Regions from separate parts of the Pseudomonas sp. S1(2024) genome, predicted to be linked through region 2. Evidence: riboswitches for the same ligand, from Rfam matches in the RefSeq annotation. Region 2 holds a riboswitch; each other region holds the start of a gene.
What was found. A riboswitch is a leader RNA that binds a small molecule or an ion and turns the genes downstream of it on or off. The one in region 2 is predicted to bind cobalamin.
Positions count from the first base shown of each region.

Region 1: another riboswitch for cobalamin. It lies ahead of cobW (cobalamin biosynthesis protein CobW); the one in region 2 lies ahead of ACLCGK_RS12905 (ABC transporter substrate-binding protein).
Region 3: another riboswitch for cobalamin. It lies ahead of cobO (cob(I)yrinic acid a,c-diamide adenosyltransferase); the one in region 2 lies ahead of ACLCGK_RS12905 (ABC transporter substrate-binding protein).

Region 1 is NZ_JBKGFP010000088.1:22,091-27,003, reverse strand. It holds gene ACLCGK_RS24380 (branched-chain amino acid aminotransferase) at 1-31, opposite strand, end outside; gene ACLCGK_RS24375 (ATP-binding cassette domain-containing protein) at 168-1,745, opposite strand; gene ACLCGK_RS24370 (hypothetical protein) at 2,072-2,431, opposite strand; cobalamin riboswitch at 2,530-2,743, shown strand; gene cobW (cobalamin biosynthesis protein CobW) at 2,843-3,910, shown strand; gene cobN (cobaltochelatase subunit CobN) at 3,914-4,913, shown strand, end outside.
Region 2 is NZ_JBKGFP010000047.1:383-5,295, reverse strand. It holds gene ACLCGK_RS12915 (ABC transporter ATP-binding protein) at 1-388, opposite strand, end outside; gene ACLCGK_RS12910 (FecCD family ABC transporter permease) at 385-1,401, opposite strand; gene ACLCGK_RS12905 (ABC transporter substrate-binding protein) at 1,401-2,411, opposite strand; cobalamin riboswitch at 2,522-2,720, opposite strand; gene ACLCGK_RS12900 (DUF1624 domain-containing protein) at 2,749-3,915, opposite strand; partial or broken gene ACLCGK_RS12895 (IS110 family transposase) at 4,092-4,913, opposite strand, start outside.
Region 3 is NZ_JBKGFP010000125.1:10,261-15,173, reverse strand. It holds gene bluB (5,6-dimethylbenzimidazole synthase) at 1-246, opposite strand, end outside; gene ACLCGK_RS30840 (cobyrinate a,c-diamide synthase) at 243-1,538, opposite strand; gene cobO (cob(I)yrinic acid a,c-diamide adenosyltransferase) at 1,535-2,146, opposite strand; cobalamin riboswitch at 2,267-2,486, opposite strand; gene ACLCGK_RS30830 (hypothetical protein) at 2,654-3,232, shown strand; gene ACLCGK_RS30825 (PQQ-dependent sugar dehydrogenase) at 4,406-4,913, shown strand, end outside.

The DNA of each region.
Region 1 (4,913 bases), on a different contig from region 2:
GCTTGTCCCAATTAATGCTTTCGTTGCTCATGACACCCTCATTGTCTTGCAAGTGCCCGATTGCTCGGGCTGCTGTTATATGCGCACCACGCCACCATAATACATCCGTGGCAGATCGGGAACGGCCAGTCACGAATTGATAGCCTGCAATGCATTTATTGCGGCTTCTACAGGTGCAGGTACTCGTCCAGCGCCAGCCGGTCGAGCAGTACCTGGTCGTGGGACACCACCACCAGCGCCCCGCGAAACTGCCCGATCATGTGTTCCAGTGCGGCCAGCGACGGCAGGTCCAGGTGGTTGCCGGGTTCGTCCAGCAGCAACAGGTCGAGCGGCCGTTCGCGGTACAGCACGGCGGCCAGTGCTGCCTTCATCCGTTCACCGCCGCTGAGCAGGCCGCTGGGCAGTTCGATGCGGGCCGCATCCAGGCCAAGTTGCGCCAGGCGGCTGCGCAAGTCGCCCTGGGCCAATGTCGGGTTTGCCTGGTGCAGGTGGTCGAGCACGCTGGTATGGCCTGGTAGTGCGCTGCAGTGCTGGTCAAGCAGGGCGGTTTCACCACTGAGGCGCAGGCTGTCGGGCGGTGCTGGCAACTCGCCGTTCATCAGCTTGAGCAGGGTGGACTTGCCACTGCCATTGGCGCCGACCAGGCCCACCCGCTGGCCCAGGCACAAGCGCAGGTTCAATGGTTTGCGCGTGCCGCGGGGTAGGTGCAGCGCCTGCAAGGCCAGCACTTCGCGGCCCGGATGACGCTGCGGCGTGGGTGCATGCAGGGTAATGGCGCAGTCCTGCTCGACTTCGTGAGCGGCGTCACGCACTTTGCCCTGCAGCGTCTGCCGGGCGTCGCGATGGTCGCGGCACTGCTTGCCCGCAGTGGCCTGGCTGCGTTCCTGCTGGCGGTCGACCAGGATCTTGGCCTGGTTGGCGTGCCTGGCGTTGCGCCCGGCGCGGGCTTGATGACGTTCCAGGTCTTCGCGCTGGCGCTGCAGTTCGCGCGCCTGGCGTTGCTGCTCCTGTTTCAGCCGGGCAAGTTGCTGTTGGGCCAGCGCCGTCTGGCTGGCTTTCTGGGCCGAATAGAAGCTGTAGTTGCCGCCATAGGCCTGCAAGCCCAGGCTGGACAATTCGACGATGCGCGTCATGTGCGCGAGCAGGCTGCGATCATGGCTGATCACCAGCAAGCCCCGGTCCCAGGCTTCGATCATGCTCAGCAGTTGGGCGCGGGCGTTGCTGTCCAGGTGATTGCTCGGTTCGTCGAGGATCAGGTAGTCCGCTTCGCTGAGCCAGGCGCCGACCAGCGCCACGCGCATGGCCTGGCCACCGCTCAGGCTGTGGGCGGGCTGGTGCCAGTCGAGCTGGCCCAGGCCGTGGCGTTGCAGGTGCCCCTGCAATTGCTCGCGGATATCCCAGCGTTCGCCGACGGTGTCGAAGTCACTGGGTGCGACGCTGCCTTGCTCGATGCGCTCCAGCGCAGCGAGCACCGCGCCCACCTGGGCCAGGTCGGCGACCGTGGCGCTGTGCTCGATCACCTGCTGGTCCAGAAGATGGATGCGCCCAAGGCGCCGACACTGGCCGCTGCTTGGTTCGCGCTGGCCGGCAAGTACCTGCCCGAGCAGGCTCTTGCCCACACCGTTGCGCCCGACCAGGCCGGTGCGGCGTTGGTCGAAGGTTTCGCTGAGGTCGGTAAATAACAGCCTGCCGTCAGGCAAGGCCAAGGAGACGCTGTCCAGCGTCAGGATCGACGTGTTCGTCATGCACAACTCCACCAATGCCGCGACATCTCCGGAGCGAGCCGGAGGCTGAAGACTGGCCGTCGAAGGGACGGCGGCATCAATGGCGCATTGGACGAACACCTCGTGACAGGGGAATGCGTAGCCTAACGGATAGAGGCATCGTTGTCGCGGGAAAACAGATTCCGCGAGTGCGCCGCGTGCGCTGTAGGAGCGGCCTTGTGTCGCGATAGGGCTGCGAAGCAGCCCCAGCAATTTGTGCCACTATGCTGAAACCCTGGGGCTGCTTCGCAGCCCTATCGCGACACAAGGCCGCTCCTACAAGAGCCAGGGCCGCGCATGCCCCTGGTTCAGCGCCCCATCAAGCGCCTGGTCCAGTCGCCCCCGTGGCTCTGCTGGCAGGCCTCTTCACTGTCAAACCGCACATGCCAGGCCGGATGATCCAGCTGAATGCCGGCCTGCTCCAGCGCAAGGCCTGTCAGTGCCAGCATGCGCACCTTCGCGTCGCCCGCCACGGCGGCGGCCTTGTCGGCCTCTCGCTCGAACACCCAGGTAATACGCAGGCTGGCCGGAAAATTCTCGGGCGCGAGACGATGGGTAAGCCAGCTGAAACCGACGATCTCCGCCTTGGCGGTTTCGCAGGCTTCGGTCAGGCAAACCACCAGTTCACGCTCCAGGCGTGCCATATCGCGCTTGTTCAGGGGTTTCACCGGTGGGCCTCGCTGCTCAAAGCCACCACTGTAACGCAGTTGCGCCACTTGCTGTCGGCCAGCCCGACAGCAATGGTTGACCACCCGCCAGCCACTGCGTAGCCTTGCCACTTCGAGGTTCTTCGGCCAGGCCGAAGCTAAGACGGGAACGCGGTACAAGCCGCGGCTGCCCCCGCAACTGTAAGCACCGACAACGGATCGACACAGCCACTGCGCCCGCGCGCGGGAAGGCGTCATCCCGCCAGCCCGCTGCACCAGCGGGTACATGGAACGGTGCGAGCCAGGAGACCTGCCTCGTCACGTTTTCGACTTTCAACCGGGCGGGGTGATCCGGTGGCGAACAAGCCCGGCCGGCCTGGCCTGCGGCTGTCGTCCTGCATGCCCGCGCCAATCTGCCAAGGGCAATGCGACATGAAAACACTGGCCAAGCTCCCCGTCACCATCGTCACCGGCTTCCTCGGCTCGGGCAAGACTACCTTGCTGCGCCACATGCTCGACAACGCCCAGGGCCGCCGCATTGCGGTGATCGTCAACGAGTTCGGCGAACTGGGCATCGACGGCGAAATCCTCAAGCAGTGCAGCATCGGTTGCACCGAAGAAGAAGCCACCGGCCGCGTCTACGAGCTGGCCAACGGCTGCCTGTGCTGCACCGTGCAGGAAGAGTTCTTCCCGGTGATGCGCGAGCTGGTGGCACGCCGTGGCGACCTGGACCATATCCTCATCGAAACCAGCGGCCTGGCCCTGCCCAAACCGCTGGTGCAAGCCTTCCAGTGGCCAGAAATCCGCAATGCCTGCACCGTCGACGCGGTGATCACGGTGGTCGATAGCCCTGCGGTGGCCGCCGGCACCTTCGCCGCCTACCCGGACCAGGTCGATGCCCAGCGCAAGCTCGACCCCAACCTGGACCACGAGTCGCCGCTGCACGAACTGTTCGCCGACCAGCTGGCCAGCGCCGACCTGGTGGTGCTGAACAAGGCCGACCTGATCGACGCCGAAGGCCTGGCCAAGGTCCGCGCCGAGGTGGCTGAAGAACTGCCGCCGGCGGTCAAGGTGATCGAGGCCAGCAGCGGCAAGCTGCCGCTGGAGGTGCTGCTGGGCGTGGGCGCCGAGTCCGAGGCGCACATCGATGGCCGCCGTACCCACCACGATTCGCATCATGACGGCGATGACCATGACGATCATGACCACGACGCCTTCGACTCCATCTCCATCGACCTGCCCGAAGCCGACGAAAGCCTGCTGCTCGATGCCCTGACCCAGCTGGTGGTGGAATTCGGCATCCTGCGCGCCAAAGGCTTCGCTGCCATCCCGGGCAAGCCGATGCGCCTGCTGGTGCAAGGCGTGGGTACCCGTTTCGACAAGCACTTCGACCGCGCCTGGCGCGCCGACGAGCCGCGCATCACACGCCTGGTGCTGATTGGCCAGGACCTTGACGCCGCCCAGCTGGAAGCGCGCCTGCGCCAGGCACTGGGCGCCTGACGCATGCACCTGCTGCGGACCCAGCCCGGCGGCTTCGTGCCGGATGACAGCATTGCCGACCTCGGCCAGACGCCCGCCGAGCTGGTGATTCTCTGCAGCGGCGATTCGCACCTGGCATTGCTCGCCGATACCGCCGAGCAATTGCCCGAGGATTACCCCAGCCTGCGCCTGGCCAACCCGATGCAGGTACAGAACCATGCCTCGGTCGACCTGTACGTCGACCAGGTGCTGCGCCATGCCAAAGTCATCCTGGTGTCGCTGCACGGCGGCGTCGGCTACTGGCGCTATGGCGTCGAGCAGTTGGTCGAGTTGGCCGGCCGTGGCGTGCAGCTGATCCTGGTGCCGGGTGACGACCGCCCCGACCCGGAGCTGACCAGCCTGGGCAGTGTCAGCGGCGAGCAGGCCGAACGCCTTTGGCACTACTTGCGCCAGGGCGGCAAGGCCAACGCCATCAACCTGTTCAACTGCCTGGCCAGCCAGTGGCTGGGCCGCGACTATGCCTGGGACGAGCCGCAGCCGCTGCCGCGCACTGCCGTGTATCACCCGGCCAAGGGCAGCGCCACGCTGGAGGATTGGTACCCGCAGTGGCACCCCGAGCAGCCGGTGGCGCCACTGTTGTTCTACCGCTCGCACCTGCAGGCGGCCAATACCGCGTTCATCGATGTGTTCTGCCAGCGCCTGCAGGCCGCCGGGCTCAACCCGTTGCCGATCGCCGTGGCCAGCCTCAAGGAAAGCGCCTGCCTGGAGCAGGTCGAAGCCTGGCTGGACGAGGTGGGTGCCGAAGTGCTGGTCAACACCACCGGCTTTGCCCTGTCCAGCCCGGAGCGCCCCAACCTGCGCCCGTTCCGTCGCGACATCCCGGTGCTGCAGGCCATCTGCGCGCAAGACAACCAGCCCGGCTGGGAAGCCAGCGAGCAGGGCCTGGGGGCGCGTGACCTGGCCATGCACATTGCCCTGCCCGAACTGGACGGGCGCATCATCACCCGCCCGGTCAGTTTCAAGG
Region 2 (4,913 bases):
GCTCGACGATCGCGCGGTCTTCTCCGGAGAACGGCGCCAGCGCTGACAGCCAGGGGGTACGGCCCAGGGCAACGGCATCGAACACGCTGATCGCATCGAGGGTGTCGGCCTGCTGTTCGACCAGCGCCAAGGCCTGGGCGACACGGCGGCGGGGCAACCGTGCCAGCGGTTCGCCCAGCAACTGCACGCTGCCGTTGCCTGGCTTGCGCAGCCCGGCCAGCACCTTCAGCAGCGAGGACTTGCCGGAACCGTTGGGGCCGACGATGCCCAGGGTTTCACCGGCGACAACACCTAGTTCGATATCACTGAGCACGGTGTTGCCGGCCAGTTGCAGCCCCAGGTTCTGGCAACTCAAGGGGGCCAGCTGTAGCGCCGTCATGACCGTCATGGGCGCCCCCGGCGGCTGACCAGGATCAGCGCGAAGACCGGTGCGCCGAGCAGCGCCGTGACTACGCCCACGGGGATCACCTGGCCAGGGATCAAGATGCGCGACAGGATGTCGGCGGCAATCAGGAACAGTGCCCCGCCCAGTGCGCTGGCGGGCAGCAGGCGGCTGTGCCCGGGGCCGAGCAGCAGGCGCAGGGCATGGGGGATCACCAGCCCGACAAAACCGATGGCGCCGACGATGGACACCATCACGGCGGTCACCAGCGCCGCGCAGCTGATCAGCAGCAACTGGGTACGCCGCACCGGGATGCCCAGCGACGCCGCCGAGTCGGCACCGAAGGTGAAGGCATCCAAGGCACGGCGATGCCACAGGCACACCAACAGCCCGAACAGTACAACTGGCACGGCCAGCCACACCGAAGGCCAACGTACGCCACTGAGGTTGCCCAGCAGCCAGAACAGGATGCCGCGCGCCTGCTCGGCGGTGGCCGACATGGTGATGAGGAAGGCGGTAAGGGCGTTGAACAGTTGCGAGCCGGCGATCCCGGCAAGGATCACCTGGGCATTGTTGCTGCTGGGGCCGGCTGCCCGGGCCAGCAACAGTACCAAAGCGAACGCTGCCAGGGCACCGATGAACGCACCGCCGGACATGCTCAGCGCCAGGCTGCCGAAGCCCAGCAGGCCCACCAGCACCGCACCGGTCGAGGCGCCGGCAGACAGCCCCAGCAGGTAAGGCTCGGCCAACGGGTTGCGCAACAGTGCCTGGAGGATCACGCCGCAGGTGGCCAGGCCGGCGCCGCAGGCCGCGGCAACCAGGGTGCGGGGCAGGCGGTAGTTCCAGACGATGCCGACGTCGATCGGGTCGGCCGGGTAGCCGGCCTGCCACAGGTGGTTGGCCAGTACCTGGCCGACCACGCCGGGCGACAGGTTGGTTTCGCCGATGGCGGTGCCGGCCAGCAGGGCCGCCAACAGGGCGGCCAGGGCAACGGCGATGCAGGGTAGCAGGCGCATCATCACGGGGCTGCTTTGCCGCTGGCGAAGGCGGCGGCCAGCGTCTGCAGGCCGCTGAACAAGCGAATGCCGGCCTGCATGGCGTCGGCGTCGAGGATTATGATGCGGTCGTGCTTCACCGCGTCCATGTTGCGCGTCACCGGGTCGCTACGCAGGAATGCCAGCTTCTTCTGGTAGTCGTCGGCGGGGTAGCGGCGGCGGTCCATGCGGGCAATGATCAGCCAGGTGGGGTTGGCCTTGGCCAGGGTTTCCCAGCCTACGGTCGGCCATTCTTCGCTGGACTCGACCACGTTGCGCACGCCAAGGGTGCGCAGCATGAAATCGGCGACCCCCTGGCGGCCCGCCACATAGGGGTCGATGTGCAGATCGGCGCTGGAGAACCAGAACAGCGCCGAGGTGGCGGACAGGTCCTTGTCGGCCAGTTGCGCCTTGGCACTGTCCAGGCGGCCTCTGAGCTCGGCATTCAGGGCCGTGCCACGGTCCTGCACGTCGAAGATTGCCGCCAGCTGGCTGACGCTCTTGTAGAGGGTGTCGACCTGAAACGCCTGCAGGCGAGTACCGTCGGCACCCACCAGGTTGTCCTTGCCTTCGCAGTCCGATGGCAGCAGGTAGGTGGGGATGCCCAGTTCATCGAACTGTTCGCGGGTGGCGACCGCCCCCTGGGCACCGACCATCCATTCGAACTGCACCGTCACCAGTTGCGGGCGTTTGCCCACTACCGCCTCGAAGCTGGGCTCGTTGTCGGCCAGGCGCGGCACCTTGGCGTTCTGCACCTGATACTCGGGCAGCACATTGTTGAACCACAGCGAGGTGGCCGCCAGTTTGTCGCCCAGCCCCAGCGCGTAGAGCATCTCGGTACTGGCCTGGCCAATGGTGACCGCGCGTTGCGGTGCCTGGGCGAAGGTTTGCGGCTTGCCGCAGTTGTCGACCGTCAGCGGGTAGTGGGTGGCAGCAGCCTGGGCCAGGCCGGTAAGGCCGAGGCCGGCGAGCAGGGTGGCAAAACGGGGCAGCATGCTGGGCGATCTCCTATCGGACAGTTCGGGTGAGGAACGCACGGACAGGCATCGCCGAGCCCCAGCTGGCGGCAGGGGCAACACTGATGGCCAATCCCGGACACCCCGCCGGTTGGTGAATGTGGGCCGGCAGGTCTCCTGACTGGTGCGTCATGGCCTGGCTCCGGCCTTCCCGGGTTCGTGGCCCAGTGGCATTGATGGAGCAGGCTCGGCACCTACAGTTGCGGGGGCAGTTCCGTTTGGCCCGAACTGGCGGGCCTGGGATTCCCTATTGATTCCGTGGTGGAAACCGGCGGCCGGCATGGTAGACCATCGTGCCGCCGGGTGAAAACGCTTTTCAGAAGTACTTCAGCCAGGTGATGTCGCGCCGCCGCGCCTTCAGGCGGGCGAACCAGCGCACCGGCAGGTACAGCGAAACTGCCAGCAGCACTGCCCCCAGCCACACCGCGGCGATGCCATCGAAGCCGAAGTAGTCGCCATGGTTGCGGCCGAACAGCGCCACGCTGGCCAGGTACAGCAGCTTCAGTACATACAGGTGCAGCAGGTAGAAGAACATCGGTGCCGCGCCGAACACTGCCAGGGCACTGATCCAGCGGGCCTGGCCGGCGCGTTCGAAGGCGCGCAGCAACAGCAGGCCACAGCCCAGGGTCAGGGCCAGGAACAGCAGCGATGGCGGGTACTTGGTGATGTTGAAGAAGCTCATCAGGGTTTGCGAGACGGTTGGGTAAACGCTCCACGGCGCCTCGCCGTAGCCGTTGACCAGGCGCAGCACGACAAAGCCCAGCAGCGCGATCAGCCCGGCCAGCAGCAGGCGATGCTGGCGTTGGCCGGCCTCGCTCGCGCGGGCGAACCAAGGGCCCAGGCCGTAGCCCAGGGCGATGACACCGATCCACGGCAGCACCGGGTAAGAGGTGCGCAGGCGCAGGTTTTCGGAGAACTCCAGCCAACCCCGGTCATGCAAAATCGCCCATGGCACATGCAGGGCGGATTCGACCCCGAAGTGCAGGCCATCGAGCAGGTTGTGGCCGGCGATGATGATTGCGCCCACGGCGATCAGGGCGGCACGTGGCAACCACACCAGCAGCGACAGGGCGATCATGCTCACGCCGATGGCCCAGATCACTTGCAGGTAGATGACGCTGGGCGGCAGCTGGAAGGTCCAGGCGAAGTTGACCAGGGTGAATTCCAGCACCACCAGGAACAGCCCGCGCTTGAACAGGAACGCCGAGACATCGCCGCGGCCCTGGTGTTTCTCGCCGTACAGCCAGGCTGAAAGGCCGGTCAGCAAGACGAACACCGGCGCGCACAGGTGGGCCAGGGTGCGGCTGAAGAACAGCGTGGGCTCGGTGGTATCAATGGCCATCGGGTCACTGACCTGGCGGTGCAGAAAGAAGGTTTCACGAACGTGGTCCAGGAGCATGAACAGGATTACCAGGCCGCGCAGGGCGTCGATGCTCTGCAGGCGCTGGGTGAGCAGGGTGGGGGTGGCACTGGCGCTTGTCATGGGAGGTCGCTGATAGGAATGGATGTCAACTGAAACGTTATCTTATAACTAAATGGTGGTGAGTTGGTAACTGTTTTTGTGGGGCCTGTACCGGCCCTTTCGCGGGCTTGCCCGCTCCCACAGGAAGTTCACCCATTCTGAAATCTGTGCAGTACCTGTGGGAGATTCTATGGTTTTCAGCAAGCCAGTTTCCCGCCTTTGGTGACGTATTCGTCCTGATTTTTCATCAGGGCGAATGCCACCCGCGCGAGCTTTCTTGCCAGGATTACCAAGGCTTGTTGCCAGGATTACCAAGGCTTGGGTTGTTGCTTTACCGCTGCTCCGATGCTGTTCGTAAAGCCCTTTCCAGGCTGCCGATCTGCTGGCCGCCATCGCAGCGTTGTGCAATAAGCGACGAATTTCTGAACAACCTCGCTTGGTGAGGCGACGTCGCCCATTTTTCTGTCCGGAATCACTGACTCGTAAATCCATTCCTAGGAATGCAATGTACGAGTCACTGCTTTTGAACTCGCCCCTTATAAAAACCATCACCAATGCTGCGGCGGTGAGAAAACCAATGCCCTCTACTGCCTGGCAGCGAGCGACTTGTTCCTGCAGCCCAGCTTCTCGCAGTACTTCTTTAATCTTCTTTTGAATCAACTGATCCAGCCGATCTATCGACTTCACAAAAGTTTCGAAGGCGGCTTTCAAAAGGCTTTCGTTAGCCCAGCTCTGAGTCATTGCAGTACGAGTAGTCACCAAGAGGGCTCTGCGTCGCAAGAGGCTCTGAAGCTTGCCGTAGACAGCGGGAGGCGGGCTCCAAGGGCGAAGGTCCTCGCCCTCATTTTTTAAAAAACGGGACAGCAACCGCGCATCTGAGGGGTCGGTTTTAACCCGTCCTCCAACACTTTTCCGGTAGTTGCTCAATTGAAAACCATCGATGACATAGACCTCGAAGCCTAGGCTGTGGGCCAATTCAACCAGGTCCAAGTGATAGACATTGGTCGCCTCAACAGCGA
Region 3 (4,913 bases), on a different contig from region 2:
GGCGGTACGCACCCGCTCTGCTTCCACCAACGCCTGGATGCGCGCACGCAAATCGCGCCGGGTGATGCGGATGAAACGCCAGGGCTGCATCAGCCCGACACTCGGCGCCTGGTGCGCGGCAGCCAACAGGCGGCCCAGCAGTTCGGGGGCTACCTCGCCACCGGCGAAATGGCGCATGTCACGGCGTTCGCCGATGGCCCGATAGATCGCGGCGCGCTCGGCGTCGCTGTAGGCGTGTTCGCTCATGGTCGCAACAGCGCCGCCGCCGCATCAGGGTTGGAGGGAAAATAGAAGTGCACGTAGGAAGCCGTCAGCCGACCCAGGCGGTACACCGCTTCGTTGCCGCGCCCGCCGTTGGGGCTCAGACCACGTGCGATCGGCTCCAGTACGGTACTGGTCAACGAATGGTGATAGGTGTGACCGCGAAGGGTGCCTTCCGGCAGTTCCACCGCCTGCAGGGCCAAGGCAGCCAGGCGCTTCTGCATGGTCGCTTCGCCCGGCAGCAGGCCGAGCAGCTCGGCACGCTCGCCGGCCACGTCGGTCAGGGCATCGAGCAGGTACAGCATGCCGCCGCACTCTGCCAGCAACGGTTTGCCCTGGGCGTGATGGGCACGGATCGCCTCGCTCATCGGCGCGTTGGCAGCCAGGGCGTGGTGGTGCAGTTCGGGATAACCGCCCGGCAGATACAGGCTGTCCACTGCTGGTAGTTCGCGGTCATGCAGCGGCGAGAAAAACTCCAGCTGCGCGCCCAGGTTGCGCAGCAGGTCGAGGTTGGCGCCATAGGTGAAGGCAAAGGCCTCGTCCCGCGCCACGCCAATGCGCACACCGGTCAACGAGGCGACACTGGCTTGCGGCTCGGGTTCGGCAAAGGTCACTGGCGGCGGCAAGGCGGCATCGCAACTGGCGCCAAGCGCTTCGGCAGCGGCATCCAGACGAGCGTCCAGGTCGTTCAGCTCGCTGGCCTGGACCAGCCCCAGGTGGCGGCTGGGTAGCTCTATACCGCGCTCGCGGGACAAGCCGCCATACCAGCGCAGGCCTTCGGTCAGGCTACCTTCCAGCAGTTGCGCGTGGCGCAGGCTGCCGACCCGGTTGGCCAACACACCGGCAAACGGCAGGTCCGCCTGGTAGCGTGCCAGGCCCAGGGCCAGGGCGCCAAAGGTCTGGGCCATGGCCGTGCCATCTATCACCGCCAGTACCGGCACGCCGAAGTGACGCGCCAGGTCGGCGCTGGACGGCGTGCCGTCGAACAGCCCCATCACCCCTTCGATCAGGATCAGGTCGGCCTCGCTGGCGGCTTCCCACAGTAGGCGGCGGCTTTCCTCGGCGCCGATCATCCACAGGTCGAGCTGGTACACCGGCGCGCCGCTGGCCCGCTCAAGGATCATTGGGTCGAGAAAGTCGGGGCCGCACTTGAACACCCGCACCTTGCGCCCAAGGTTGCGGTGCAGGCGGGCCAGGGCGGCGGTGACGGTGGTCTTGCCCTGACCAGAGGCCGGCGCCGCGATCAGCACGGCAGGGCACTGGCGCGGCTGGCTCACAGTTCCACGCCCTTCTGTGCACGGATACCGGCCTGGAACGCGTGCTTGAGCATGCCCATTTCGGTCACGGTGTCGGCCAGCTCGATCATCTCGGGTTTCGCGGCACGGCCAGTGACGATCACATGCTGCATCGGTGGGCGGGCCTGGATGTCGGACAGCACCTGGTCAAGGTCGAGGTAGCCGTGCTTGAGGGCGATGTTCAGTTCATCGAGCACCACGAACTGCACGGCAGGGTCTTGCAGCAACTGGCGCGAAACGGCCCAGGCGGCTTCGGCGGCGGCGATGTCGCGCTGGCGATCCTGGGTTTCCCAGGTAAAGCCCTCGCCCATCACGTGGTAGCGCACCTGCTCGGGGAAACGGCGGAAGAACAGCTCTTCGCCGGTGCTGTTGCGGCCTTTGATGAACTGCACCACACCGCATTGCATGCCATGGCCCAGTGCGCGCGCGAGCATACCGAAGGCCGAGCTGCTCTTGCCCTTGCCATTGCCGGTCAGTACCAGCAGCAGGCCGCATTCGTTGGGGGAATTGGCGATGCGTTCGTCGATGATCGCCTTCTTGCGCTGCATGCGCGCCAGGTGGCGTTCGTCGCGTTCGGTGGATTCGCTCATCAGGGTTCTCCGCTGGCTGGCGCCCGCGGCAACGCGCGGCGACAGATAAAAGGCGGGCAGACGGAGAACGCGCAGGGGCCGTGGCCGTAGGCAACGGTGCACCGCGCATCACCCTCCGTGATGCCGTTGGCAGTATCAGGCCGGTCTCCGGGCTTGTGAGCGGGCCTTGGCCCAGGCCTGCGCGCCTTCCCGGGTGCTGGCACCCAGTGGCCCTGCGCGGCCGCGACTCACCTACCGTTGCGGGGGCAGCGCCGGAATCGCGCCATGCGGGCACTTACCGGCTTCCCAGTTTCACCCTGCCCAGACGGGCTGGCAGGGCACCTGAAACACGCGCGAAGGTTAGAGGGTTGGACCGGGAGCGTCAATCGAAGCGGGCCGCTTTGCAGCCGAACAGGCTCCGCCTGGGTAATGGCCATTTCACCTTGTTGTGCCACACTGAATACAGTGATATCACATAGCCATCACTTTCAGCTGAACGCGATCACAACTACAACAGGAGAGCGCAGCATGCGAGGCCAGATCATCAACAACCCGCGCCTGGAGTTTCTTGCTCCGGTGCTGGAGCGCTGGGGCGACTGTATTGACCGCTTCAACCAGTTTGCTGGCGATGCCGAAGCACCTTACTGGCATGGCGCTGCCGCCAATACGGGGCTGCTTGCCGCAGCGGCCTGGCAAGCCGAACTGGCGGCGCTGCAGCAGTTTGCCGGCAAGAAGCAGCGCGACGAAGGTGAACACGAAGGGCGCTGCGACCTGTCGATCAGCAGTGCCGATGAAGCGCTGTACCTCAGTGTCAGTCAGCGCTGGCCAAGAATCGCTCGGCTGGACATGGCCGACGCCCTGCAGCAGACCACTGCCCTGGCGCGCCAGGTGGCCTACCCCAGCCAGTTGAAAGCTGGTGCACTGTTCATCAGCCCGTGGAAGGCTGGCCAGCATGCCAGCCCCGAGGAACTGCAGGACCTGGTCGACGATCTGCAGAAACATACCGCCTGTGCCATCGCCTGGTACTTCCCGTATGCCTATCGCAAGTTGCACAACGAACTGGGGCAGTATTTCCCGGGGGTGGCGTTGTTGCTCAAGCAGGCTTGAAGCAACTTCGGCTCGGGCCGGGACCGGAACTCGTTTCGCAAGCGCGACTTGGCCGTTGTGAGAGCGGGCGTGCCCGCGAAGAATCCAGCGCGGTGGCTGGCACCGGCTGCGCCGGTGTTCGCGGGCGCGCCCGCTCCCACAGAGCCCTATTTAAGTCTCCTGTCGTAGTGAAGCGAGCCACCGCAGGTGCCCCACGCCCAGCCTTCATGAGGAGCCAGTTCCGATTACTGGTATTACACGACTGCGGTTTCTGACGATTTTTGCTCTTGCTCTTGCTCTTGCTCTTGCTCTTGCTCTTGCTCTTGCTCTTGCTCTTGCTCTTGCTCTTGCTCTTGCTCTTGCTCTTGCTCTTGCTCTTGATCTTGATCTTGATCTTGATCTTGATCTTCGCGACTTCAGGAGGCCGAGCAGAGGTCTTGCGGAGGGAGGTGACGGGCATGGATGCCCGTCAAGCGCTGAGGCCCCATGGATGGGGCCTGCAGCGCGTCCTCCCGGGAGCAAGACCGGCGCGAGGGAACCCCGTAGCGTAGCGGAGGGGCCGGATGATGGGAGCGCAGCGTTTTTTGGTTACTTTTTGTCGCGTTTGACAAAAAGTGACTCGCCGTAAGGGCGAAAAGGTGAGTCAGCGTCGCCATCATAAATGGACTATGCGCGAGATCAAAACCAGTACTCTTCCGCTCTTCGCTCTTCGCTCTTCGCTCTTCGCTTTCAAGCGTGGGCATCAACAACAAGGTCAACATTCATTCTCGAAGGTGGCGCTTATTCACCTTTCCGCCCTTACGGCGGGTCACTTTTTGTCAAACGCGACAAAAAGTAACCAAAAAACGCTGGCTCCTATCATCCGGCCCCTACGCTGCGCTCCGGGGTCCCCTCGCTACGGGCCTGCTCCCGGGAGTACGCGCTGCAGGCCCCATCCATGGGGCCTCAGCGCTTGACGGGCATCCATGCCCGTCACCTCCCTCCGCAGTCCCTTCGCTCGGCCTCCTGAAGTCGCAATCGGCGGTGCCTGAACTACCGCGCGCTTAAAAAGCAAAAGCAAAAGCAACGGCAACGGCAACGGCAACGGCAACGGCAACGGCAACGGCAACGGCAACGGCAGTTGGATGGTTCCGGGAACCTGGCGAATGTCACCGACCTCTCAATTCATAGGCCCTGTTAGGAGGACGCCGCCCCATGAAACACCTGACGCCTTGGTTATTGGCCGCCAGCCTGACTGCCTGCGGCGAAACCGCCCTGCTGAATGTACTCGACGGTAGTGGCCCAACCCCCCAGCTGCCTGCTCCGGTCAAGACCACCCTCCCCACCGTGAATATCGCCCCGGCAGTGGGCTGGCCCAAGGACGCCAAGCCCGAGACAGCACCAGGCACTCAGGTGAAAGCGTTCGCCAGCGGGCTCGACCACCCTCGCTGGCTATACCTGCTGCCCAACGGCGACGTCCTGGTGGCCGAAACCAATGCCCCGCCCAAGCCCGAAGATGGCAAGGGCCTGCGCGGCTGGGTCATGAAGAAGGTGATGAAGCGGGCAGGCGCAGGCGTACCTAGCGCAAACCGCATTACCCTGCTACGTGATGCCGACCACGACGGCGTGGCTGAAATCCGTACAACCTTCATCGAAGAGCTCAACTCACCGTTCGGCATGGCGCTGGTCGGCAAGGACCTGTATATCGCCAACACCGACAGGT